Regions from separate parts of the Streptomyces sp. NPDC107654 genome, predicted to be linked through region 3. Evidence: riboswitches for the same ligand, from Rfam matches in the RefSeq annotation. Region 3 holds a riboswitch; each other region holds the start of a gene.

Region 1 (5,730 bases), on a different contig from region 3:
TCCGTCGTCGGCGGCGGCTGTCCTCACGCTGGTCCGCTGGTCCAATGGTCCGCTGGTCCACCCTGAGCCGCCATTCTCACCCGAATCGGTGAGGAGTGGTGATTTCCGTGGTGTCCATCTGACCAAATCGGCCGTGAGGAGGCGTCAGCCCACGGAGGCAACTCCGGGTCCACCTGCGGTATGACACACGGCGCCGAAGTCTCCACCCGACCCGTAGGGGTCGTGCGGGAGGCCGGCGCCGGTACGTGTGGCCGGGCCGGTCAGCCGGCGCGGGCAGGCGGCTCGGTACGTCGGCCCGGTACGTCGGCCCGGTCGGCCGGCGCAGTTCGGCGGCCCGGCCGGCCGGCGCGATACGTCGGCTCGGTCAGCCGGCGCGGTGCACGACCGCGTCGTCAGCCGGCGCGGTGCACGACCGCGTCGCACAGCTCCGTCAGGGCCGCCTTGGCGTCGCACTCGGGCAGCGGGGCGAGCGCGGCCCGCGCCTCCTTCGCGTACCGGACGGTGTCCCGGCGGGCCTGCTCCAGCGCGGGGTGCGCGCGCAGCGCGGCCAGCGCCTCGGCGTGCCGGGCATCGTCGCTGAGGTCGGAGTCGAGCAGCTCGCACAGCGCGATGTCCTCGGGCAGGCCCAGCCGGGCGGCCCGCTCGCGCAGCCGGAGGACCGGCAGGGTCGCGATGCCCTCGCGCAGGTCGGTGCCCGGGGTCTTGCCGGACTCGTGGGAGTCGGAGGCGATGTCCAGGACGTCGTCGGCGAGCTGGAAGGCGACCCCGAGCCGTTCGCCGTACTGGGTGAGCACGTCGACGACCCGCTCGCCGGCACCGGACATCATCGCGCCGAACCGGCACGAGACCGCCACCAGGGAGCCCGTCTTGCCGCCGAGCACGTCCAGGTAGTGCTCGACCGGGTCACGGCCGTCCGAGGGGCCCGCGGTCTCCAGGATCTGGCCGGTGACCAGCCGTTCGAACGCCAGGGCCTGCACCCGGACCGCCTCGGGGCCGAGGTCGGCGAGGATCTGGGAGGCGCGGGCGAAGAGGAAGTCACCGGTGAGGACCGCGACGGAGTTGCCCCAGCGGGTGTTGGCGCTGTCCACGCCGCGCCGTACGGCCGCCTCGTCCATGACGTCGTCGTGGTACAGCGTGGCCAGGTGGGTCAGCTCCACGACCACGGCCGACGGTACGACGCCCGGCGCGTAGGGGTCGCCGAACTGGGCGGCGAGCATCACGAGGAGTGGCCGGAAACGCTTCCCTCCGGCCCGCACGAGGTGCTGCGCGGCCTCCGTGATGAACGGGACCTCGCTCTTGGTGGCTTCGAGCAAGCCTTCCTCGACAGCCGTCAATCCGGCCTGGACATCGGCTTCCAGAGCCTGGTCCCGCACGCTCAGCCCGAACGGCCCGACGACGGTCACGAGGGGTCTCCTGTCTGCTGGTGTCTGCTGGCGATTACACGGTTTGTCGATAGGTCGCTGCCCTCACTCAAGTCAGCGTATCCGGTCCCGTTTCGATCACCGATAGCGCCCACCGGTCCACCCCGGGCGGTATGGGACCACGACCGGCATGGTCTTGATCACATAGTAAGAACGGACATTTATTGACTTAACAGCAATACGGGCACTGTTTCGCAACCTCTCCACACCCTCCCTTCCGTCACCTTAGGGGCGAATCCCCCTATTCCCCCATGCCCGATTTGAAGCGATTTGCCATTTCGTGAATTGGGTCACGCGCCCCGTATACCCGGCCCACACCCCGCGACCCCCGCCACCCCTTGCCGCACAAGCGAGTTGAGGCTTGGCAATAGCAAAGGATCAAGCGCCCCATACAACGTCGATCAAGGTCAAATCGCCCGTTGTATGAATCCGGTACTTGTTCCCGACATGTGCTCTCGCATACGTTCCGGGCCGTCGGGCGGACGCCGAATCCTGCCGCCGCCCGCATAACCCATCGACGAACTCATTCGTACGGCAGGAGCGGGGGACCCCAGGTAACTCGCCGGGCCGGTCGGCACACGCCGCACCGGTACGGCTCGGGGTGAAGCCGTGCCTCTCCAGGGCGCGGCCGGGCACCTCCTCGCCCGAACCCGACAGCTCACCTCGCAGGCGCCGGAGAGGAACACCCCCATGTCCGCTGCCGTTCAGCACCGCCGCACCCGGAACAGCCGCCTCGTCCGCGCCCTCGCCGCCGCAGGCACCGGCGTCGCCGTCCTCACCCTGCCGCTCATCGGCGCGACCAGCGCCTCCGCGGCCCCCAGCACCTCCACGACGGCCACCACCCCCGCCGGATACCCGAACAACCTGGACGGCTGGATCCGCGAGTCGCTCGCGATCATGGCCGAGAAGAAGATCCCGGGCACCTACAACGGCATCTACCGCAACATCATCCGCGAGTCCTCGGGCAACCCGACGGCCATCAACCTCTGGGACTCCAACGCCGCCAAGGGCATCCCGTCCAAGGGCCTGCTCCAGGTCATCGACCCGACCTTCAACGCGTACCACGTCGCCGGAACCTCGTTCAACATCTACGACCCGGTCGCGAACATCACCGCCGCCTGCAACTACGCGGCCGCGCGGTACGGGTCGATCGACAACGTGTTCGGCGCGTACTGACCGGCTCCGGCCGGCCGCCGCACCCTTCTCTCCCGACATCCCGGTCCGTCGGCCATCCCGGTCTGTCAGACGTCACGGTCGACCGGTCATCACGGCCGGTCGGCCGTCACGATCGACCGGTGGTCACCGTCGACCGGACGTCACCGTCGACCGGACGTCACCGTCGACCGGCGGTCACCGTCGACCGGTCGCACGGCCGGTCTTCGCCCTCGGTCTTCACCCTCGGTCGTCACGGCCGGGCATCACGGCCGGTCGGTCGGGAAGAGGCCTTCGAGGACGACGGCGATGCCGTCGTCCTCGTTCGACAAGGTGACCTCGTCGGCCACCGCCTTCAGTTCGGGGTGGGCGTTGGCCATCGCGACACCGCGCCCGGCCCAGTCGAACATCGGGATGTCGTTGGGCATGTCGCCGAAGGCGAGGGCCCGGTCGGCCGCCACCCCGAGCCGCTCGGCGGCCAGTGCCAGTCCGGTCGCCTTCGTCACCCCCCTCGGCTGCAGCTCCACGGTCCCCGGCCCCGACATGGTGACCGTCGCCAGCGAACCCACCGCCGAGCGGGCCACCGCCGCCAGCTCGTCGTCGGACAGGGAGGCGTGCCGCAGCAGCACCTTGCTGATGGGCTCACGCCAGAGCTCGTCCCGCCGGCCGACGCGCACCGCGGGCAGTGTCGGGTGGGGCATCCGGTAGCCGGGTTCGATGAGCGTGAGCCCGTCCACGCCGTCCTGGTCGACCGCCGCGTAGACCTGCCCCACCTCCGCCTCGATCTTGCCGAGCGCGGTCTCGGCCAGCTCCCGGTCCAGCCGGACCGACCACAGCAGACGGTGTAACCCCGCGTCGTAGACCTGCGCTCCCTGTCCGCACACCGCGAGCCCCGTGCAGCCGAGGGCCGCCAGCAGCGGCCGCACCCGCGGCGCCGGGCGGCCTGTCACCACCAGGTGCCGGGCACCGGCCCGCACCGCCCGCGCGAGCGCGGCGAGCGACCGGTCGGAGACGGTGTCGTCGCCGCGCAGCAGCGTTCCGTCCAGGTCAGTGGCGATCAGTGCATATGCCGGGGAGGGTTCCATGATCCGAGAATACGGACACGGCGCCCCGCCGACTCACCTGTCTTTTCAGGCACTTGGCCGCCCTACGGCTTCAAGTGGCGTACGCGCACGTCGGAATGAGTGTGCCTCCGGCACGTGCGCCGGCCGGGACGGACCGGCGTACGACGACGACCGCGCACGCGGTGAACGGCTCTCCGGAGTGCGGCACTGCCCAAGACATGCGAGTCGGCCGTAACGTGTGGCCCGATCACATGGAACGCCACGCCGTGCATGGCCCGGATGAGAGTGAGGCAGCACCCCATGCCCCCCTTCGACGTCCCCGAGGGCGACCCCTTCGGTCCGCACAACCTCCCCTATGGCGTGTTCTCGCCCTCCGGCAGCACGGAGCGGAGGATCGGCGTCCGGCTCGGAAACCACGTCCTCGACGCGGGCGCCACGGCCGCGGCGCTCGGCTCGCCCCACCAGGCGCTGCTCGCCCGGCCCACCCTGAACCCGCTGCTCGCCGCCGGCCGCACCACCTGGTCGGACGTACGGCGCGCCGTCACCTCCTGGATCACGGACCCGGCACACCGCGAGACCGTCGAGCCGCTGTTCCACCCCCTGTCCGAGGTGACCCTGCACCTGCCCTTCGAGGTCGCGGACTACGTCGACTTCTACGCCTCGGAGAACCACGCCCGCAACGTCGGCCAGATCTTCCGCCCGGACGCCGAGGATTCCCTCACCCCCAACTGGAAGCACCTGCCGATCGGCTACCACGGCCGCTCCGGCACGGTCGTCGTCTCGGGCACCGACGTCGTACGGCCGTCCGGGCAGCGCAAGGGCCCCGGCGACCCCGCGCCCGTCTTCGGCCCGTCGATCCGGCTGGACATCGAGGCCGAGGTCGGCTTCGTCGTGGGCGTGCCCTCCCGGCTGGGCAGCCCGGTCGCGCTCGGCGACTTCCGGGAGCACGTGTTCGGCCTGTGCCTGCTGAACGACTGGTCCGCGCGGGACGTCCAGGCCTGGGAGTACGTCCCCCTCGGCCCGTTCCTCGGCAAGTCCTTCGCCACCTCCGTGTCGGCGTGGATCACCCCGCTCGAAGCGCTGGAGCACGCGCGCGTGGCACCCCCGCAGCGCACGCACCCGCTGCTGCCCTACCTGGACGATTCGGCGCCCGGCACCGAGCCCGGCGGGTACGACCTCCGCATCTCCGTCGCGATCAACGGCCATGTGGTCTCCGAACCCCCGTTCTCCACCATGTACTGGACCGCCGCCCAGCAGCTCGCCCACATGACGGTCAACGGTGCCTCGCTGCGCACCGGCGACCTGTACGGCTCGGGCACGGTCAGCGGCCCGGACGAGAACCAGCGCGGCTCCCTGCTGGAGCTGACCTGGAACGGCCGCGACCCACTTGAACTCCCCGACGGCAAGCGGACGTTCCTGGAGGACGGCGACGTGGTGACCCTGTCGGCCTGGGCTCCCGGCGCGGACGGGCGCCGGGTGGGGCTGGGTGAGGTCAGCGGGCGGGTCGTGTCGGGCTGACCCGCGGCGGGTGCCGCCGGGCCGGCGCCGGCCCGGCGGCACGGGCACGCGCGGGTGGCGTGCGGGAACCGCCCACGCGTGTGCCACGGTCCGGCCGGATCGCCGCCGACACCTGACTCGCAGCGCCCGTCTTCGTCATACTGGCGGGGACACGCACCGCGCGCGAGCCGCCGTCGCGTGCCGCGTGCCCGGAACCACCGACACCCGCACACCTCTCCGAACAGGAACCGGAGCCCCGGCATGACCGTCTGCCTGCTCCTGCTGAGCGTCGTGGCCCTCACGGCCGCCGTACCGGCACCGCGCGCGCTGACCCGTGCCGCGTGGCCCGAGCGGGAACCCGTGGTCGCGCTGTGGGCGTGGCAGTGCCTGGTCGCGACCGTGCTGCTGTGCTGCCTGACCGCGCTGGTGCTGGGCGCGGCGGCCGTCTTCCACACCGTCCGCGACCGCGTGTTCGCCCCCGCACCGCCCGCGGTCACCGCGGCCTACGACCTGTCCACCGCGCCGGTGTGGGCGGCGGCCCTCACCGTACTGCTGGCCTGCGGGGCGGCCTGGACGACGGCGATGCTGGCCCGGGA
Region 2 (5,730 bases), on a different contig from region 3:
CCGCAGTTGGTGGCGACGGCCAGGTCGGCGATGGTGACGTCCTCGGTCTCGCCGGAGCGGTGGGACATCATGCACTTGAAGCCGTTGCGCTGGGCCAGCTCGACGGCGTCCAGCGTCTCGGTCAGCGAGCCGATCTGGTTGACCTTGACCAGCAGGGCGTTGGCGGCGCCCTCCTCGATGCCGCGGGCCAGGCGCTCGGGGTTGGTGACGAACAGGTCGTCGCCGACGAGCTGGACCTTGTCGCCGAGCTTGTCGGTGATGGTCTTCCAGCCGTCCCAGTCGTCCTCGAACAGCGGGTCCTCGATGGAGACCAGCGGGTACGCCTCGACCAGCTCGGCGTAGTACTCGGTCATCTCGGCGGCCGTGCGCTCCTTGCCCTCGAAGAGGTAGGAGCCGTCCTTGTAGAACTCGGACGCGGCGACGTCGAGGGCGAGCGCGATCTGCTCGCCGGGGGCGTAGCCGGCCTCCTTGATCGCCTCCAGGATGAGGTCGAGCGCCTCACGGTTGGAGCCGAGGTTCGGGGCGAAGCCGCCCTCGTCGCCGAGGCCGGTGGACAGGCCCTTGTTCTTCAGGACCTTCTTCAGCGTGTGGTAGACCTCGGTGCCCCAGCGCAGGGCCTCGGAGAAGGACTCCGCGCCGATCGGGGCGATCATGAACTCCTGGATGTCCACGTTGGAGTCGGCGTGCGAGCCGCCGTTCAGGATGTTCATCATCGGCACCGGCAGCAGGTGCGCGTTCGGGCCGCCCAGGTAGCGGAAGAGGGGCAGGTCGCTGGCCTCGGAGGCGGCGTGGGCGACGGCGAGCGAGACGCCGAGGATGGCGTTGGCGCCGAGGGAGCCCTTGTTGTCGGTGGCGTCCAGGTCGAACATGGCCTGGTCGATCAGGCGCTGCTCGGTGGCGTCGTAGCCGACCAGCTCCGGGCCGATCTGCTCGATCACGGCGAGGACGGCCTTCTCGACGCCCTTGCCCTGGTAGCGGTTCGGGTCACCGTCGCGCAGCTCGATGGCCTCGAAGGCGCCGGTCGAGGCGCCGGACGGGACGGCGGCACGACCCGTGCTGCCGTCGTCGAGGCCGACCTCGACCTCGACCGTGGGGTTGCCTCGGGAGTCCAGGATTTCCCGGGCTACGACGACGTCGATGGACGGCACGAGCATCTCCTTCTTGGATGTGACGCTGGAAGTGCGGGGCTGGGTGCCTTACGGCTGTGCCTTGCGACTAGAGCCTAACCGTCCCGGGGGCGTCGGCCACCGACCGACCGTCCCGTGGACATGCCGACGGTACCTTTTGTTTCGCCGCCAAACAAAGGGCTTCGGGAAGCTCGGTGCTCCCGGGGCAGAAAAAAGCCCCGCCCCGGTGCGTACGGGGGAACACGCACCGGGGCGGGGCGCCCGTGGGGACGGGGGGTGGCCCGCACGGGGTCTTGGGGGGCCGGGCGGGCCCTGGGGGACCCGCACGGCGGTGACCGCGGGGTCCGCCGGCCGCTCCTCTTACTTCAGGTGCAGCTGCTGGCCCGGGTAGATGAGGTTGGCGTCCTGGACGATGTCCTTGTTCAGCTCGAACAGCTTGTGCCAGCCGCCCTTGACGCCGTGCTGCTGGGCGATGGCTCCCAGGGTGTCACCCGCGACGACCTTGTACTCGCCGTCACCCTTCTTGACCTTCTTGCCGGTCGGGGTGGTGACGGTCTTCTCCGTCGACGGGGCGGTCCGCGTGGTGGAGCGGGTGGTGGACTGCTGGTCGGTGGAGCGGGCGGCGGTGCCGTCCGAACCGGTGCTGCCGCCCGAGCCGCCGGTGCCGCCCGAGGTCGAGGGGGCGCTCGGGGCGGAGCCGTTGTACGGGGTGCCGGACAGGCCCGTGCCGCAGACCGGCCAGGCGCCCTTGCCCTGCGCGGCCAGGACCTTCTCGGCGACCGAGATCTGCTGGGACTTGGAGGCCTGGTCGGCGCTGGCGGCGTACTGCGTGCCGCCGTAGGCGGCCCAGGTGGAGGCGGAGAACTGCAGACCGCCGTAGTAGCCGTTGCCGGTGTTGATGGACCAGTTGCCGCCGGACTCGCACTGGGCGACCTTGTCCCACTCGGCGGTGGTGGCGGCGGAGGCGTTGCCGGCCGCCATCAGCGGGGCGGCGACGGCCGCGCCGGTGACACCGGCGAGCGCGACGGCTCGGACGGCCTTGGACGGACGGCGGTGCTTGCCCTTGCCGGTAAACAGCATGGATCGATCCCCTCACCGACGCCTGCGAGGTGAGCTGTCGGGTTCGGGCCGGTTGAGTTTGCCCGGCCGCGCTCCCGCTTGCGCGGAAGTCGCGGCTTCACCCCCAGCCGGTTCCAGCTTCAACTGCCGGTCCCGGCGCCTACCTTGGGTCCCCCGCTCCTGCCTACGGCGCTTGACGCGACGACTGTTCCCGGGTGGCCGCTGGCAGGATTCGGCGTTGCGGCCGCCGGGGCTCGTGGTGACGAGCGGCCTCGACCGTAGACACGCGCCGCGCGGAATTTCAAAGACGATCAGGGCTTCTGAGACTCATCCCACACTTTCGCCAAACCGGACATTACGGCGTCAAATGGGGCGTCAACTCCGCCTAGTTCGCGTCTGTTTCACCCGCGACGTCCAGCGCCTGACCGGCGGTGATGTGGTTCGGGTCGGACCCGATGGCCTTCTTGTTGTCCGCGTAGAGCGCGCGCCACCCGCCGTCGACGTCAAGGGAGTCGGCGATGGAGACGAGGGAGTCGCCCTGGCGGACGGTGTACGTGTCCGTTCCGCGGGACGCGTGCCGGCCCGACGCGTCGTCCTGACCGTTTGTCACGCTTTCGTCCGCACTCGCCCCACGGTGACGTCCGCCACCGAGCGCCCCGGTGTCGACCAGGCTCCACGAACCGGCGGCCCGCTGCGGGTCGTTCTCGACGCCCGCCTCCGGGGTGGCGGGGGCGGAGCCGTCACCGGGCCCCCGGGAGTCACCGGCGTCCGGCGAGGCGGACTTGTCGGACTTGGTGGTGTCGGTCCCCGTGGAGTCGGTGTCCGCACCGGCGTCCTTGCCCGTCTTGCCGGTCGGCGTGGCCGTGGGGTCCGCGGAGGAACCGGAGCCGGCGTCGGAGCCGGTACCGGTCGAAGACGGCGAATCCGGCGAACCTGACGCACCGGAGTCGTCGGAGGACCCCGACGGGTCGGACGTACCGGAGGTGTCGGACTTCTCGGTCGATCCGGATGTCCCGCCCGAACCGCCCTTGTCGTCGGAGCCGACGCCCGTGTCGACATCCACGGAGCCCGAGTCGGTGGTCAGGCCGGACAGCAGGGCGCAGGTGGCCCACGGGGTGGTGCCCTTGTCGGCGAGGATCTTCTCGGCGACGGCGATCTGCTGGTTGCGGCTGGCCTGGTCGGGGCTGGCCGCGTACTGCCCGCCGCCGTACGCGTTCCAGTCCTCCTGGGAGATCTGGAGGCCGCCGTAGTACCCGTTGCCGGGGTTCGCGCTCCAGGAGCCGCCGCTCTCGCACTCGGCCACCTTGTCCCAGGTGCCGCCGTCGGCCGCGCTGGCGCTCGCCGCGCCGAGGAGCGGGATGGCGATGGCGGAGCCGGTCACTCCGGCCGCGACGAGGAGAGCCGGGGCCTGACGGGGGCGACGGTGTCGACCGTTCCCGGAGAGCATGCAGAAGCCTTTCGAGCGACAGCAGGGCCGGCGCGGCGGATGGAGCCCGTCGCCGCGCTGATGGGTGAACGTATAGGCAGACGATCACTTGTCACAAGTTCATGCCGCGCAGATCACGTGAAGATCACAGAGTTGAACGTCTGTCATCTTGCCCTGGAGGGCTTGTGGTCAGGCCGTGGGCGTGAACTCGACGGGCAGGGTGCGCAGGCCGCGCATGATGAGTCCGCCGCGCCGGCGCAACTCGGCCGGATCGGCGGCGAGGCGCAGGTCGGGCAGGCGGGTGAGCAGGGTGGCGAGCGCGGTCTGGCCCTCCAGGCGGGCCAGCGGCGCGCCCAGGCAGTAGTGGATGCCGTGGCCGTAACCGAGGTGCTGGTTGTCGCGGCGGCCGAGGTCCAGCACGTCCGGGTCGGCGAACCGCTCCGGGTCCCGGTCGGCGGCGGCGAGGACGACGAGCACCGGGTCGCCCGGCGCGATGTCCTGCCCGCCGACGGTGAGCGGCTCGGTGGCGAACCGCCAGGTCGCCAGCTCCACCGGGCCGTCGTAGCGCAGGAGTTCCTCGACTCCCGTCTCCAGCAGGTCCCGTTCGCCGCGGGCCAGGGAGGTCTGCAGCCGCGCGCGCTGGTCGGGGTGGGTGAGCAGGGCGTAGGTGCCGTTGCCGATGAGGTTGACGGTCGTCTCGAAGCCGGCGAAGAGCAGGATGAAGGCCATGGCGGCGGCCTCGTTCTCGGTGAGGTGCTCACCGTGGTCGGAGGCACGGATGAGGCCGGAGATGAGGTCCTCGCCGGGCGTGGGCGCGGCGGGCAGCGCCTCGCGCTTCCGGTGGATGAGCTCGGCGAGATAGCCGCGCATCTTCTTCACCGACCGGGCGACCCCGCCCCGGGGGCCTCCGCCGTGCCGGATCATCATGCCCGCCCAGTCCCGGAAGTCGTCCTGGTCCTCGCGCGGGACGCCGAGCAGGTCGCAGATGGCGTAGATGGGGAGCGGGAAGGCGAACTCGTGGATGAGGTCGGCGGACCCCGTCTTCGCGAACTGGTCGATGAGGTGGTCGGTCAGCTCCTGCACCCGGGGGGCGAACTCGGCGACCCGGCGGGGGGTGAACGCCTTGCTGACGAGCTTCCTGAGCCGGGTGTGGTCCGGCGGGTCGATGTTCAGCAGATGGGTCATCAGCTCGGCCTTGCGCTCGCCCGGGATGCCCGTCTTGCCCTTGGCGTGCGCGGGCTCGTCGTGGTGCGCCGGGTTCTTGCTCAGCCGCTGGTCGGCCAGGGCCTGCCGGGCATCGGCGTACCGGGTGACCAGCCAGGCCTCGACCCCGCTCGGCAACCGCGTCCGGTGCACGGGGGCGTGCTCGCGCAGCCAGGCGTACGCCGGGTAGGGGTCGGCTGCGAACTCCCACGTGAAGAGGGCGGGCGCGGGCTGGTCGGGGCTGTGCTGCTCGGTCACTCCTCGACGGTATCCGGCCGGCCGGCCTCACCGCGTCCAGGCCTCCGGGGCAGGGGCCGGGCCCGCCCGCGCTCCAGCACCTCCTCGGCCCGCGGCGCCGCGGGCCGTGAGCGGCGGAGCCCGCCCAGCACCGCGCGCCTCGGCTCCCGCGCCTCGGCCGTCACGCCGGCCCCACGCCCCGGGTTCTCAACCTGGCAGCCCCTCAGCGGCCCGTATCGCGTCCCGGTACGCCCGCGCCGCCGCCCGCAGGGCCGCCTCCGGGTCGACGCCGTCCGCCTCGGCGCGGACCGCCAGTGCCAGCAGTTCGTACCCGATGCCCTCGCCCTGGGGCAGGGGGACCGCAAGGCCCGCCGTGCGGGTGCGGGAGGCGAGCTTGGCGGCGAGGGCCAGGCCGGGCTGGCCGAGCGGGACGCCCTCCGTGACCGAGGTGCGCCGCTTCTCCTCGGCCTTGGTGCGCAGCCAGTGCTCCTTGACGTCCTCCGGGGTCTCGGCCTCCTCGTCGCCGAAGACGTGCGGGTGCCGGTGGACGAGCTTGGCGACGATGCCGCCGGCGACGTCGTCGACGGAGAACGGCGCGTCCGGGTCCTCCTCGGCGATCCGGGAGTGGAAGACGACCTGGAGGAGGACGTCGCCCAGCTCCTCGCGCAGTTCCGCGCG
Region 3 (5,730 bases):
CTGCTGGTCTTCCTCTTCCGCCGGCGCGACTTCACCGGGATCGTGGACGGCGTGGTGATAGCGGGCCTCACCGCCACCGGGTTCGCGTTCACCGAGAACATCCTCTATCTCGGTACGGCCTTCGGGACCGACCAGCTCACCGGCGACCGCGGCATCGCCTCCGTCACCGCCGCCACCTTCTTCGTGCGCATCGTGATGTCCCCGTTCGCGCACCCCCTCTTCACCGTCCTCACCGGCATCGGGTTCGGTTTCGCCGCGCTGTCCGTCGAGCGGCAGCACGTGCGGCGGGCCCTGCTGCCGGTCTGCGGACTGCTGCTCGCGATGGGCATGCACGCCTTGTGGAACAGCTCCTCCACCTTCGGCGAGTACGGCTTCTTCGCCGTCTACGGCGCCTTCATGGTGCCCGCCTTCGCGCTGCTGACCTGGCTCGCGATCCGGACCCGGCAGCGGGAGCTGCGGACCGTGCGGGCGGAGCTGTCGGCCTATGTGCCGGCCGGCTGGCTGGGACCGGCCGAGCCGTTCGCGCTCGGGTCGATGCGGGCGCGGCGGATGGCCCGCGACTACGCCCGGCACCACCACGGGCGCCCGGCGGCGCGGGAGGTCGCGCGGTACGAGGGCTACGCCACCTCGCTCGCGTTCCTCCGGCACCGGGGGCGCACGGGGAGGTCCGGCGCCGACTTCGTGGTCCGGGAGCGGGAGCTGCTGGACGAGCTGTGGAAGCGCCGGCACCTGGCCCGGCCGGCGCTGGAGTACGCGGCGCGCGCGGCGGTGCCGGTACGGCCGGTGTACGCGGGGCCGGCGCCTTACACGTACGGATACGGATACGGGTACGGGTACGGCCATCCAGCGGCTCCGTACCCCGCGTACAACCCCTACCGGTCGTAGCCTCCGGACCTACGCCGACGCCTCCGTCAGCTTCGCCACCTCGGCCTCCGTCAGCTTCAGCCCGGCCACCCCGAGCAGCGCCGGAAGCTGTTCCACCGTGCGCGCCGAGGCGATGGGGGCGGTGACCGTCGGCTGGGCGGCGAGCCAGGCCAGGGCGACCGTGGCGACCGGGGCCTCGTGGGCCGCGGCGACCTCGTCCAGGGCCGCCAGGACCTTCTGGCCGCGCTCGGAGCCGGCGTACTCCCGGGCCCGGCCGGCGCGGGCACTGTCCACGGTCGTGCCGGGCCGGTACTTGCCGGTGAGGAAGCCCGCGGCGAGGGCGAAGTACGGGACCGCGGCGAGGCCCTCCCGGGCCGCGAGGTCCTGCAGCGGGCCCTCGTAGGTGTCGCGGGAGACCAGGTTGTAGTGGGGCTGGAGGGCGACGTAGCGGGCGAGGCCCTCGCGGTCGGAGAAGTCGAGGGAGGCCTTCAGGCGCTCGGCGCCGATGTTGGAGGCGGCGATGTGCCGGACCTTGCCGGCCTTCACCAGCTCGTCCAGCGCGCCGATGATCTCCTCGACCGGCACCTCGGGCTGGTCGAAGTGGGTGTAGTAGAGGTCGATGTAGTCGGTGCCCAGGCGGCGCAGGGAGGCGTCGGCGGCGGCCTTGATGTTGGCGGCGGACAGTCCTTGGTACTCGGGGTGCTGGCTGACCTTGGTGGCGATCACGACGTCGGAGCGGTTGCCGCGGGCCTTGACCCACTTGCCGATGATCGTCTCGGACTCGCCGCCCTGGTTGCCCTCGATCCAGGCGGAGTAGGCGTCGGCGGTGTCGATGAAGTTGCCGCCGGCCGCCCTGTAGGCGTCCAGGACGGCGAAGGAGGTCTCCTCGTCGGCGGTCCAGCCGAAGACGTTGCCGCCCAGGGAGAGCGGGAAGACCTCGAGGTCGGAAGTGCCGAGTTTACGTAGTGACGTCATACGTCATGTCAACGCCGGCGGCGGATGATCGCATTCCGCCACCGGCGCCGGATTTCGGCGGAGGGGATCGCTCAGGGGGTGAGGCCCTTGCCGTGCAGCCACGCCATCGGGTCGATGCCGGTGGGCTGGCCGCCGGGGTGGACCTCCAGGTGCAGGTGCGGGCCGGTGACGTTGCCGGTGGCGCCGACGCGGCCGATGACCTCGCCGGTGGAGACCTTCTGGCCGGCCGTGACGCTGATCGAGGACTGGTGGCAGAACCACAGCTCGGTGCCGTCGTCGAGGGTGAGGATCGTGCGGTAGCCGTAGGCGCCGGCCCAGCCCGCCTCGGTGACCGTGCCGCTGTGGACGGCCTTGATCAGGGTGCCGGTGGGGGCGGCGAAGTCGAGGCCGGTGTGGTGGCCGGAGGACCACATCGACCCGGCCTGGCCGAAGGTCGAGGTGATCGTGTACGAGGAGGTCGGCAGCGTGTACTGCTCGGCCAGCTTGGCCAGCCGCTCCTTCTCGGCCTTCTTCGCGGCGGCGGCCTCCGCCTCCTCCTTGGCCTCGGCGGCCTTGGCGGCGGCCTGCTTCTCGGCCTTGGCGGCGGCGTCGGCGGCCTGCTTCTCGGCGGTGGCGAGGGCGACGGCGGTGGCCTTGCTCTCGGCCTGGCCCTGCTGCTGCTCGGCCTGGGCCATGATCCGGTTGCGCAGGGCCTCGCCCGCGTCGGTGCTGTCCTCGCCGTCGGCTGTGGTCACGCCGACGCTGCTCAGCGCGGTGGTGCCGGCCTCGGCGGCCTGGGTGTCGGCGGAGCCGTCGTCGAAGAGGGAACCGACGGAGGGCATGTCGGGCAGGGAGAGGGAGACCGGTGGCTTACCGGTGTTGGCGCTGGCCATGCCGCCCGCGCCGACCGCGGCGATGACGCCGACGCCGAGGACGGTGGAGCTGCGCGCGAAGCCGCCGCGCTGCTTGGCGACGCGGTGCCGGCCGCGGACCGGGGCGACGGATTCCGCGGTGGGGTTCCACTCCTCCCACGGGCCCTCTTCGGCGCGGCGGGCGACGTGGCCGAACGTCTCGTCGTCGCGCTGTGCCGGTATGAACGGGGCTTCGGGGACAGGCCGGTTGGACGCCACGCGGGCGTGCTCCTTTCCTTCCTCCGCCTACCGGGTTAGCTGACGGGTTCGGAGCAGGAAGGTCTCCTACGCGCGTATACCGGTCGTGGACTCCATGAGTTCACGGCGGTACCCGCGTGATTCACCCCAGAATGGTGGTTCCCCGGCTCCCTTGCGGGATTCGGCGCGTGCGCACGGAGCCGCCTCTTGTGACGGCTGGGACGACCGCGCTGCGTTATCGAACGTTAATAGACCCGACAGTCACTTTCCAAGCCGTTCGACTTGATCATTAAGGTCTTTACCGGCGGATGTATCACCCATTACTCCGCCAAACCCGGCGAGTTGACCGGCCTTCAGCAGTGTTCAGGAGTCACTTCAGGTTTTGATGGTGACTCAGATGTTATGCGTACGGCGCTCGCGCACTCACCGTCGGTGACGTCCCGTGGGGGACGCCGCACGGCGAGCAGCGCCATGTCGTCGGTCATGCCGCCGCCGGAGTGCCGGCGCACCTCGGCCGCGAGCCGTTCGAGCAGCGCGGCCGGGCCGGGGAAGGCGCGCCCGGCGAGCCGCCGTTCGGGGTCGTAGAAGCGGCCGTGGGCGTCCCGGGCCTCGGACAGGCCGTCGGTGTACAGGAGCAGGGTGGCGCCGCCGGGGAAGGCGGCCTCGGCGGCCCGGTCCGGCCACCGGCCCAGCCCGGCCATGCCGAGCGGCAGCGCGGGCTCGCCCGGGGTCAGGACGCGCAGGGTGCCGTCGGCGTGCAGCAGCAGCGGCGGCGGGTGGCCGCGGTTGACGATCCGTACGACACCGTCGCCGTGCGGGAGTTCGGCGAGGACCGCCGTGGTGAACCCCTCGAAGGCGTCGATCCCGTCGCGCCGGGTGCCCTCACGGGCCAGTGCCCGCTCCAGCCGCTCGGCCACCTCCTCCAGCGTGGCCTCCTGCTCGGCCGCCTCCCGGAACGCGCCGATCACCACGGCCACGGCGGCGACCGCGCCCATGCCCTTGCCGCGCACGTCCCCGACGACCAGCCGGACGCCGTACGGGGTGTCCTGCACCGCGTACAGGTCGCCGCCGATGAACGCGTCCTGCCGTGCCGCCTCGTACCGGGCGGCGATCTCGAAGCCGCCGATCCGGGGGTCGGGGTCCGGCAGGACGGCCCGCTGGGCGGCCTCGGCGATCTCCCGGGCCGAGGCGAGCTTCCGGTCACCGCGGCGGACGACCCGGTTGATGGCGACGGCCAGCAGGGCGACGGTGGCGACGGTGACCACGTCGGTGAGCGTGCCCACGGCCGGATGGACCCCCGCGTCGGCGTGCACGGCGTAGGCGGCGGCGAGGGAGGCGAGGCCGGTGAGCACGGTGGTGCGCAGCGAGGAGAGGGGCGCGGCGATCAGCGGGGCCGCGGTGAAGAACGGTACGGGGGTGAACTGCTGCGGGGTGAGCAGGCCGTAGCCGATTCCGCAGACGATCAGCAGGGCCGGCAGGGCGCGGGCCTGCGCACGCGGGCTCGGACGGCGCCGGGCCCGTACCGGCACCGGCCCGGCGCCGAGGCCCGGGGCGGGCACGGGGTCACCGGGGAACCGGCCTCCCGCCCTGGCGTACGGGCTCTCCTCCACCTGTCCAGGGCGCACCGCGTGTCTCCCACATGTCCGACGTGCCTCCAGGTTTCCGGGCCCCGGAGCGGGCGGCTACCGCTGTGGACCAAAGGGGTGTGCGAGCGGCCCCGAGAATGACGTACACTGGAGTCACAACGACGCGGGGTGGAGCAGCTCGGTAGCTCGCTGGGCTCATAACCCAGAGGTCGCAGGTTCAAATCCTGTCCCCGCTACTGAAGGCCCAGGGCCCGGAATCCCAAGGATTCCGGGCCCTGGGTGTTTCCGCCCCCGCCGCGCCCGCGACGCGGCCGGCGGCGGACGGCCGGGGCGTTCACGGCAGGTGGGCGTTCGGCGCCTTGGCGAGATCCTCCAGCTCGAGGAGTACGACGACCTGCGCGCCTGCGGCGGTCAGCACGCCCGTGCCGTCGGCCGAGGCGACGAACGTGTCGGGTTCGCGCCAGGCGGTGACCACCCGGCGCACCCCCGCCCGAAGGATCAGCTCGGCACACGGCGCCGGACGCGACGCACGGCGGGCGCACGGCTCCAGACTGCTGTACACGGTGGCGCCGGACAGCCGGGGCTCGGCCGGATCGATCTTGGCGAGGGCAGCCTCCTCCGCGTGGGCCACGGGATCGGCGCCTTCGCGCGAGTACCCGCGGGCCAGCTCCGTACCGTCGGCGGCGACCACGACCGCGCCGACGCTGAACGCCGTCTGCGAGGGCGGGCACAGCGTGGCGAGTTCGCAGGCGGTGCGCAGCCAGTGGCGGTCGGCGGCGGTGGACAGCGGGCCGGTGCCGGGGGCGGTGGGCACGTACCGCATGAGGACGACGTCCTCGATCCGGCGGGTGTCGAGCAGGCGCAGGCGTCCGGCCTGGTAGCCGCCGGGTCCGAACAGGCGCGGGGCCGCCGGGTCGCCGACGAACAGCGGGGCGAGCACCAGCTGCAGCTCGTCGGCGAGGCCCTGGCGGAGGAGCTGGGTGTGGACCGTGCCGCCGCCCTCGACCATCAGGCGCCCGACGCCGCGCTCGTCGTGCAGGTGCTCCAGCAGGGCCCGCCAGTCGAGGGCGGCGCCGAGCGGGACGACGTCCGCGGTGCGCCCCAGGAGGCGGGCTGCCCGCTCGGCGCCCCGGTCGGTGCTGTAGACGAGTTTCTCCCCGCCGGTGTGCCAGAAGTTGGCCCCCGGGTCGAGGTCGCCGGTGGCCGTGACGGTGACC
Region 4 (5,730 bases), on a different contig from region 3:
CGTCCGGCAGGGCGCGCGAGTAGATGACCGAGTACGCGTACTCCAGGTAGGAGCCACGCATCTCGTCCACGACGTCGATGTCGAGGATCCTCTCCTCGAACGAATCGTCGGGCGGCGGGGTCTTCGTGCTGCGGCGGGCCATCGCTGCCGGCTCCTTGCTGAAAGGATGGACGGAACTGACGCGGACCATTGTGGACCGAGGCACTGACAACCCGTGCCGCGACCCGGTACCGGAGGATCGCCCGTCGCCCGTCGCCCGTCGCCCGTCGCCCGTCGCCCGTCGCCCGTCGCCCGGCACGCGGGGCCGCGCGCCGCGGCAGGCACCGGGCGCCGGTGAAGCGCGAGTCATCCGGGCCGGGCTGATGAGGCAGCGCGAGACACCCGGGCCGGGGCGCCGGAAGACATCCGCGACCGCGCCCCGACCACGGCCCTACCGCGCCCCGACCACAGCCCGACCGCGTCGGACCAGAGCAAGACCCGGCTTGACCGCGCCGACCCGGCCCTACCGGACCGCGACCCGACCCGACCCGGCCCGACCGGACCGCGACCCAACCCCGACCCGACCAGACCGAGAACCGGCTCGACCGCGACCGCGACCGCGACTCGACCCAAACCCGGCCCGACCCCGACCCGACCCCGACCCGCCCGGGCGCTCGGGCGCACCCCGGGATCCGCTGTGGGCGTACGTCCCGCGGGAACTTCGCGAAGCCCCCGCACGCTTTGCATACAGTGGCAGGACCGGCAGGAAAACAGCGGTTTCCATCAACCGCCTCCGCTCGCGAAGGGACGTACATGCCCATGGGTCACACGACCACAGCCGAGGCAGGCTCCGGAGGCCTGACAGCGACCGAGCACCGGCTGGCCAACGGTCTGCGCGTGGTGCTCTCCGAGGACCACCTGACCCCGGTGGCGGCGGTCTGCCTCTGGTACGACGTCGGCTCCCGCCACGAAGTCAAGGGGCGTACCGGCCTGGCTCACCTCTTCGAGCACCTGATGTTCCAGGGCTCCGCGCAGGTGAAGGGCAACGGCCACTTCGAGCTGGTGCAGGGCGCCGGCGGTTCGCTCAACGGCACCACCAGTTTCGAGCGCACCAACTACTTCGAGACCATGCCCGCCCACCAGCTGGAGCTGGCGCTCTGGCTGGAGGCCGACCGCATGGGCTCGCTGCTGGCCGCCCTGGACGACGAGTCCATGGAGAACCAGCGGGACGTCGTCAAGAACGAGCGCCGCCAGCGCTACGACCACGTGCCGTACGGCACCGCCTTCGAGAAGCTGACCGCCCTCTCCTACCCGGAGGGCCACCCCTACCACCACACGCCGATCGGCTCGATGGCGGACCTGGACGCGGCCACCCTGGAGGACGCCCGCCAGTTCTTCCGCACCTACTACGCGCCGAACAACGCGGTGCTCTCCGTGGTCGGTGACATCGACCCCCAGCAGACCCTCGCCTGGGTCGAGAAGTACTTCGGCTCCATCGCGTCCCACGACGGCAAGCCCGCCCCCCGCGACGGATCCCTCCCGGACGTCATCGGCGAGCAGAAGCGCGAGGTCGTCGTGGAGGAGGTCCCGGCACGCGCCCTGATGGCCGCCTACCGGCTCCCGCACGACGGCACGCGCGCGTGCGACGCGGCCGACCTCGCCCTGACCATCCTCGGCGGCGGCGAGTCCTCCCGCCTGTACAACCGGCTGGTGCGCCGCGACCGTACGGCCGTCGCGGCCGGTTTCGGCCTGCTGCGCCTGGCCGGCGCGCCCTCCATGGGCTGGCTGGACGTGAAGACCTCCGGTGACGTCGAGGTGCCCGTCATCGAGACCGCCATCGACGAGGAGCTGGCCCGGTTCGCCGCGGAGGGCCCCACGCCCGAGGAGATGGAGCGCGCCCAGGCCCAGCTGGAGCGCGAGTGGCTGGACCGGCTCGGCACGGTCGCCGGCCGCGCCGACGAACTGTGCCGGTACGCCGTCCTGTTCGGCGACCCGCAGCTCGCCCTGACCGCCGTCAACCGCGTCCTGGAGGTGACCCCGGAGGAGGTCCAGGAGGTGGCCAAGGCCCGTCTGCGGCCCGACAACCGCGCGGTCCTCGTCTACGAGCCGAAGTCCCCTGAGGCAGTCCCGGACGCCGGGGTTCCCGAGGACCCGGAGCAGGAAGCGACCGTGGAGGCGGGCCGCGACGAGACCGAGAACGAGGAGACGGCCAAGTGACCCAGCTCGCCACGATGGACTTCCACCCCCAGCCGCAGCCGGGCGAGGCCAGGCCGTGGGCGTTCCCGGCGCCCGAGCGCGGCACGCTCGACAACGGCCTGACCGTGCTGCGCTGCCACCGCCCGGGCCAGCAGGTCGTCGCCGTCGAGGTGCTGCTGGACGCGCCCCTGGACGCCGAGCCGGCCGGCCTGGACGGCGTCGCCACGATCATGGCGCGGGCCTTCTCCGAGGGCACCGACAAGCACTCCGCCGAGGAGTTCGCGGCCGAGCTGGAGCGTGCGGGGGCCACCCTGGACGCCCACGCCGACCACCCCGGCGTCCGGCTCGGCCTGGAGGTCCCGGCCTCCCGCCTGGCCAAGGGCCTCGGCCTGCTCGCCGACGCCCTGCGCGCGCCCGCCTTCGCCCCGGGCGAGGTCGAGCGGCTCGTCCGCAACCGCCTGGACGAGATCCCGCACGAGCTGGCCAACCCCGCCCGCCGCGCGGCCAAGGAACTCTCCAAGGAGTTGTTCCCGGCCACCTCGCGCATGTCCCGGCCGCGCCAGGGCACCGAGGAGACGGTCGAGAAGATCGACGCGGCGGCCGTGCGCGCCTTCTACGACCGTCATGTGCGGCCCGCCACGGCCACCGCGGTCGTCGTCGGCGACCTGACCGGCATCGACCTGGACGAGCTGCTCGGCGACACCCTGGGCGCCTGGACGGGCACCCCGGGCGAGCCCCGGCCGGTGCCGCCGGTGACCGCCGACGACACCGGGCGCGTGGTCATCGTGGACCGGCCCGGTGCCGTCCAGACGCAGCTGCTCATCGGCCGGATCGGTCCCGACCGGCACGACCGCGTCTGGCCCGCCCAGGTGCTCGGCACGTACTGCCTCGGCGGCACCCTCACCTCCCGCCTGGACCGCGTCCTGCGCGAGGAGAAGGGCTACACCTACGGCGTGCGCTCCTTCGGGCAGGTCCTCAGGTCCGCGCCCGACGGCACGGGCGCGGCGATGCTCGCCATCAGCGGCTCCGTGGACACGCCGAACACCGGCCCGGCGCTGGACGACCTGTGGAAGGTGCTGCGGACCGTCGCGGCGGAGGGCCTGACCGACGCCGAGCGGGACGTCGCCGTGCAGAACCTCGTCGGCGTGGCCCCGCTGAAGTACGAGACCGCGGCGGCCGTCGCGAGCACGCTGGCCGACCAGGTCGAGCAGCACCTGCCCGACGACTTCCAGGCGACGCTGTACCAGCAGCTGGCCGCCACGGGCACGGTGGAGGCCACCGCGGCCGTCGTGAACGCCTTCCCCGTGGACCGCCTGGTGACCGTCCTCGTCGGTGACGCTTCGCAGATCAAGGCGCCGGTGGAGGCGCTCGGCATCGGCGAAGTGACCGTGGTGGCGGCCGAGTAGCGCCGCGCGCGCGTGGGCCCTGGCGACCTACGGGTCGTCAGGGCCCCGCTGTTCCACTCGCTCCCTCAGATGCCCGTTTTGGGGCGGAGGTTGCCTGTCTGCCCTGTGGGATGCGCTACAAAAACCCGGATCCGTTTGAGGATTGAAAGCGGGCCGCCGTAGCGTCGTCCGGGCTGTTCGTCAGGCAGTGCGCCGCACCCGCGGCACCGGACAGTCATCGCCGAGTCCCCGTACGGCGCGAGCCAGGGGAGCCGGGGACCCACCGTCCCTGGGGTGAATCGGGCGCCCGCGCGGCTGCGAGGGGGCTCGTAGGAGACCTTCCTGCTCCGAACCCGTCAGCTAACCCGGTAGGCGAGAGGGAAGGAAAGGACCAGCCACTTCATGGCGTTCATGTGCGCCACCGGGAAGCATCGCAAGCCCGGCCGGGTCAAGCGGACCACGGCTCAGGCGGCCGGCGTCGCGGCCCTCACCACCACCGGTGTCATCGGCACCCTCGCCGCCTCCCCGGCGCTCGCCGCCGAGAACTCCGCGGAGCAGACCGGTCTCGTCCCCGTCCTCGCCGTGACCGAGGACGTCCCCGAGCAGATCGACGCGCAGGCCGCCGCCCAGCAGCAGGCCGCCGAGCAGAAGGCGGCCGAGGAGGCCGCGGCGAAGGCCGCCGCCAAGCGGGCCGAGGAGGTGCGGGCGGCCAAGGCCCGTGCCGCCCGCGAGGCGGAGCGCAAGCTGCTGAACACCTTCGTCGCCCCGATCGCGCACTCGTACGTCTCCACCGCCTACCAGGCCAGCAGTTCCCTGTGGTCCTCCGGCTCGCACACCGGCATCGACTTCCACGCGGCCAGCGGCACGGCCGTCCACGCGGTGGGTTCGGGCACGGTCGTCTCCACCGGCTGGGGCGGCGCGTACGGCAACCAGATCGTGATCCGGATGGCCGACGGCATGTACACCCAGTACGGGCACCTGTCGTCCATCGGCGTCACGGTGGGCCAGAAGGTCGTGCCGGGCCAGCAGATCGCCCTGTCCGGCGCCACCGGCAACGTCACCGGCCCGCACCTGCACTTCGAGGCGCGCACGTCCCCCGAGTACGGCTCGGACGTCGACCCCGTCGCCTACCTCCGCAGGCACGGCGTGAACATCTGACGCCACCGCACGGCTGTCCGAAGCCCCGGCTCATCGAGCCGGGGCTTTCGCCGTTCTTCACTGTGTCCGCCGGATGTGCTGACCAAAAAATATCCATGGATCGCCGCCCGCCGTCGGAAATTCCGGCTCATTGGAATAGAGTCACGGAAACACCCGTCCATCGTCGGCGTACACGTCTTTCGTCGGCGTTTCACGGGGATCGAGGCGGAGGTCGGTCATGCGTATTCCGGCGCATTCGGTGTGCACGGCGATCCGGGACGACATCGTCGCCGGCGTCCACGGGCGCGGCAGCCGGCTCACCGAGGAAGTCCTGGCCCGCCGGTACGGCGTCTCGCGCGTCCCCGTGCGCGAGGCCCTGCGGACCCTGGAGGCCGAGGGGTTCGTCGTGACGCGCCGGCACGCGGGCGCGTGCGTGGCCGAGCCGACCGAGCAGGAGGCAGCCGACCTGCTGGAGATGCGGATGCTGCTGGAGCCGCTGGGCGCCGCCCGGGCCGCCCGGCGGCGGACCGAGGCCCATCTGAAGGTGCTGCGCGGCCTGGTCCGGCTGGGGCAGGAGCGGGCCAGGAGGGGCGGCAGCGAGGATCTCCGCTCGCTGGGCGGCTGGTTCCACGAGACGCTCACCCAGGCCTGTGGCAGCCCCTCACTGACCTCCACGCTCACGCGGCTGCGGTACAAGATCGCCTGGATGTACACGGTGGAGGCGCCGAAGAGCCCCGTGGAGTCCTGGGCGGAGCACGGGGCGATCGTGGACGCGGTGGCACGCGGGGACGCCGAGCGCGCGCGGGCGCTCACGACCCTGCACGCCGAGCGGGCGGCGGACGCCCGTCGACTGCGCTTTTCGGTGGCGGCCGAGCGTGTGAGGACTTCGCAACACCCCGTACACACGTCGGGTTCGCGGCATTAACACGGGCGCCGTATACAAAGACAATGTATGTCCGGGCGGGGTGTTTCGGCTGCCCTTGTTTATCGCGCCCGGAATTAAGGAACCGGCCGAGCGCGTAAAATGGGCGGC

What was found. Region 3 has a riboswitch for cyclic di-AMP ahead of ACZ7N4_RS33905 (M23 family metallopeptidase). Riboswitches for the same ligand answer to the same signal wherever they lie in the genome.
Region 1: it holds a riboswitch for cyclic di-AMP, as region 3 does, so the genes downstream of both, ACZ7N4_RS25450 (transglycosylase SLT domain-containing protein) here and ACZ7N4_RS33905 (M23 family metallopeptidase) in region 3, are expected to answer to the same signal.
Region 2: it holds a riboswitch for cyclic di-AMP, as region 3 does, so the genes downstream of both, ACZ7N4_RS11110 (transglycosylase family protein) here and ACZ7N4_RS33905 (M23 family metallopeptidase) in region 3, are expected to answer to the same signal.
Region 4: it holds a riboswitch for cyclic di-AMP, as region 3 does, so the genes downstream of both, ACZ7N4_RS16950 (M23 family metallopeptidase) here and ACZ7N4_RS33905 (M23 family metallopeptidase) in region 3, are expected to answer to the same signal.

The regions. Positions count from the first base shown of each region.
Region 1 covers NZ_JBVKBI010000015.1:120,115-125,844, reverse strand. The annotation lists gene ACZ7N4_RS25455 (polyprenyl synthetase family protein) at 393-1,403, opposite strand; cyclic di-AMP (ydaO/yuaA leader) riboswitch at 1,927-2,106, shown strand; gene ACZ7N4_RS25450 (transglycosylase SLT domain-containing protein) at 2,112-2,597, shown strand; gene ACZ7N4_RS25445 (HAD family hydrolase) at 2,840-3,658, opposite strand; gene fahA (fumarylacetoacetase) at 3,938-5,155, shown strand; gene ACZ7N4_RS25435 (M56 family metallopeptidase) at 5,396-5,730, shown strand, end outside.
Region 2 covers NZ_JBVKBI010000005.1:103,735-109,464, forward strand. The annotation lists gene eno (phosphopyruvate hydratase) at 1-1,148, opposite strand, end outside; gene ACZ7N4_RS11110 (transglycosylase family protein) at 1,488-2,207, opposite strand; cyclic di-AMP (ydaO/yuaA leader) riboswitch at 2,212-2,388, opposite strand; gene ACZ7N4_RS11115 (transglycosylase family protein) at 2,572-3,633, opposite strand; gene ACZ7N4_RS11120 (cytochrome P450 family protein) at 3,802-5,073, opposite strand; gene ACZ7N4_RS11125 (nucleoside triphosphate pyrophosphohydrolase) at 5,260-5,730, opposite strand, start outside.
Region 3 covers NZ_JBVKBI010000029.1:20,873-26,602, forward strand. The annotation lists gene ACZ7N4_RS33895 (PrsW family intramembrane metalloprotease) at 1-885, shown strand, start outside; gene ACZ7N4_RS33900 (aldo/keto reductase) at 895-1,839, opposite strand; gene ACZ7N4_RS33905 (M23 family metallopeptidase) at 1,911-2,948, opposite strand; cyclic di-AMP (ydaO/yuaA leader) riboswitch at 2,958-3,124, opposite strand; gene ACZ7N4_RS33910 (PP2C family protein-serine/threonine phosphatase) at 3,281-4,552, opposite strand; tRNA gene ACZ7N4_RS33915 (tRNA-Met) at 4,676-4,749, shown strand; gene ACZ7N4_RS33920 (dihydrofolate reductase family protein) at 4,848-5,730, opposite strand, start outside.
Region 4 covers NZ_JBVKBI010000008.1:224,227-229,956, reverse strand. The annotation lists gene ACZ7N4_RS16965 (DNA gyrase/topoisomerase IV subunit A) at 1-142, opposite strand, end outside; gene ACZ7N4_RS16960 (M16 family metallopeptidase) at 793-2,196, shown strand; gene ACZ7N4_RS16955 (M16 family metallopeptidase) at 2,193-3,581, shown strand; cyclic di-AMP (ydaO/yuaA leader) riboswitch at 3,790-3,950, shown strand; gene ACZ7N4_RS16950 (M23 family metallopeptidase) at 3,963-4,718, shown strand; gene ACZ7N4_RS16945 (GntR family transcriptional regulator) at 4,936-5,622, shown strand.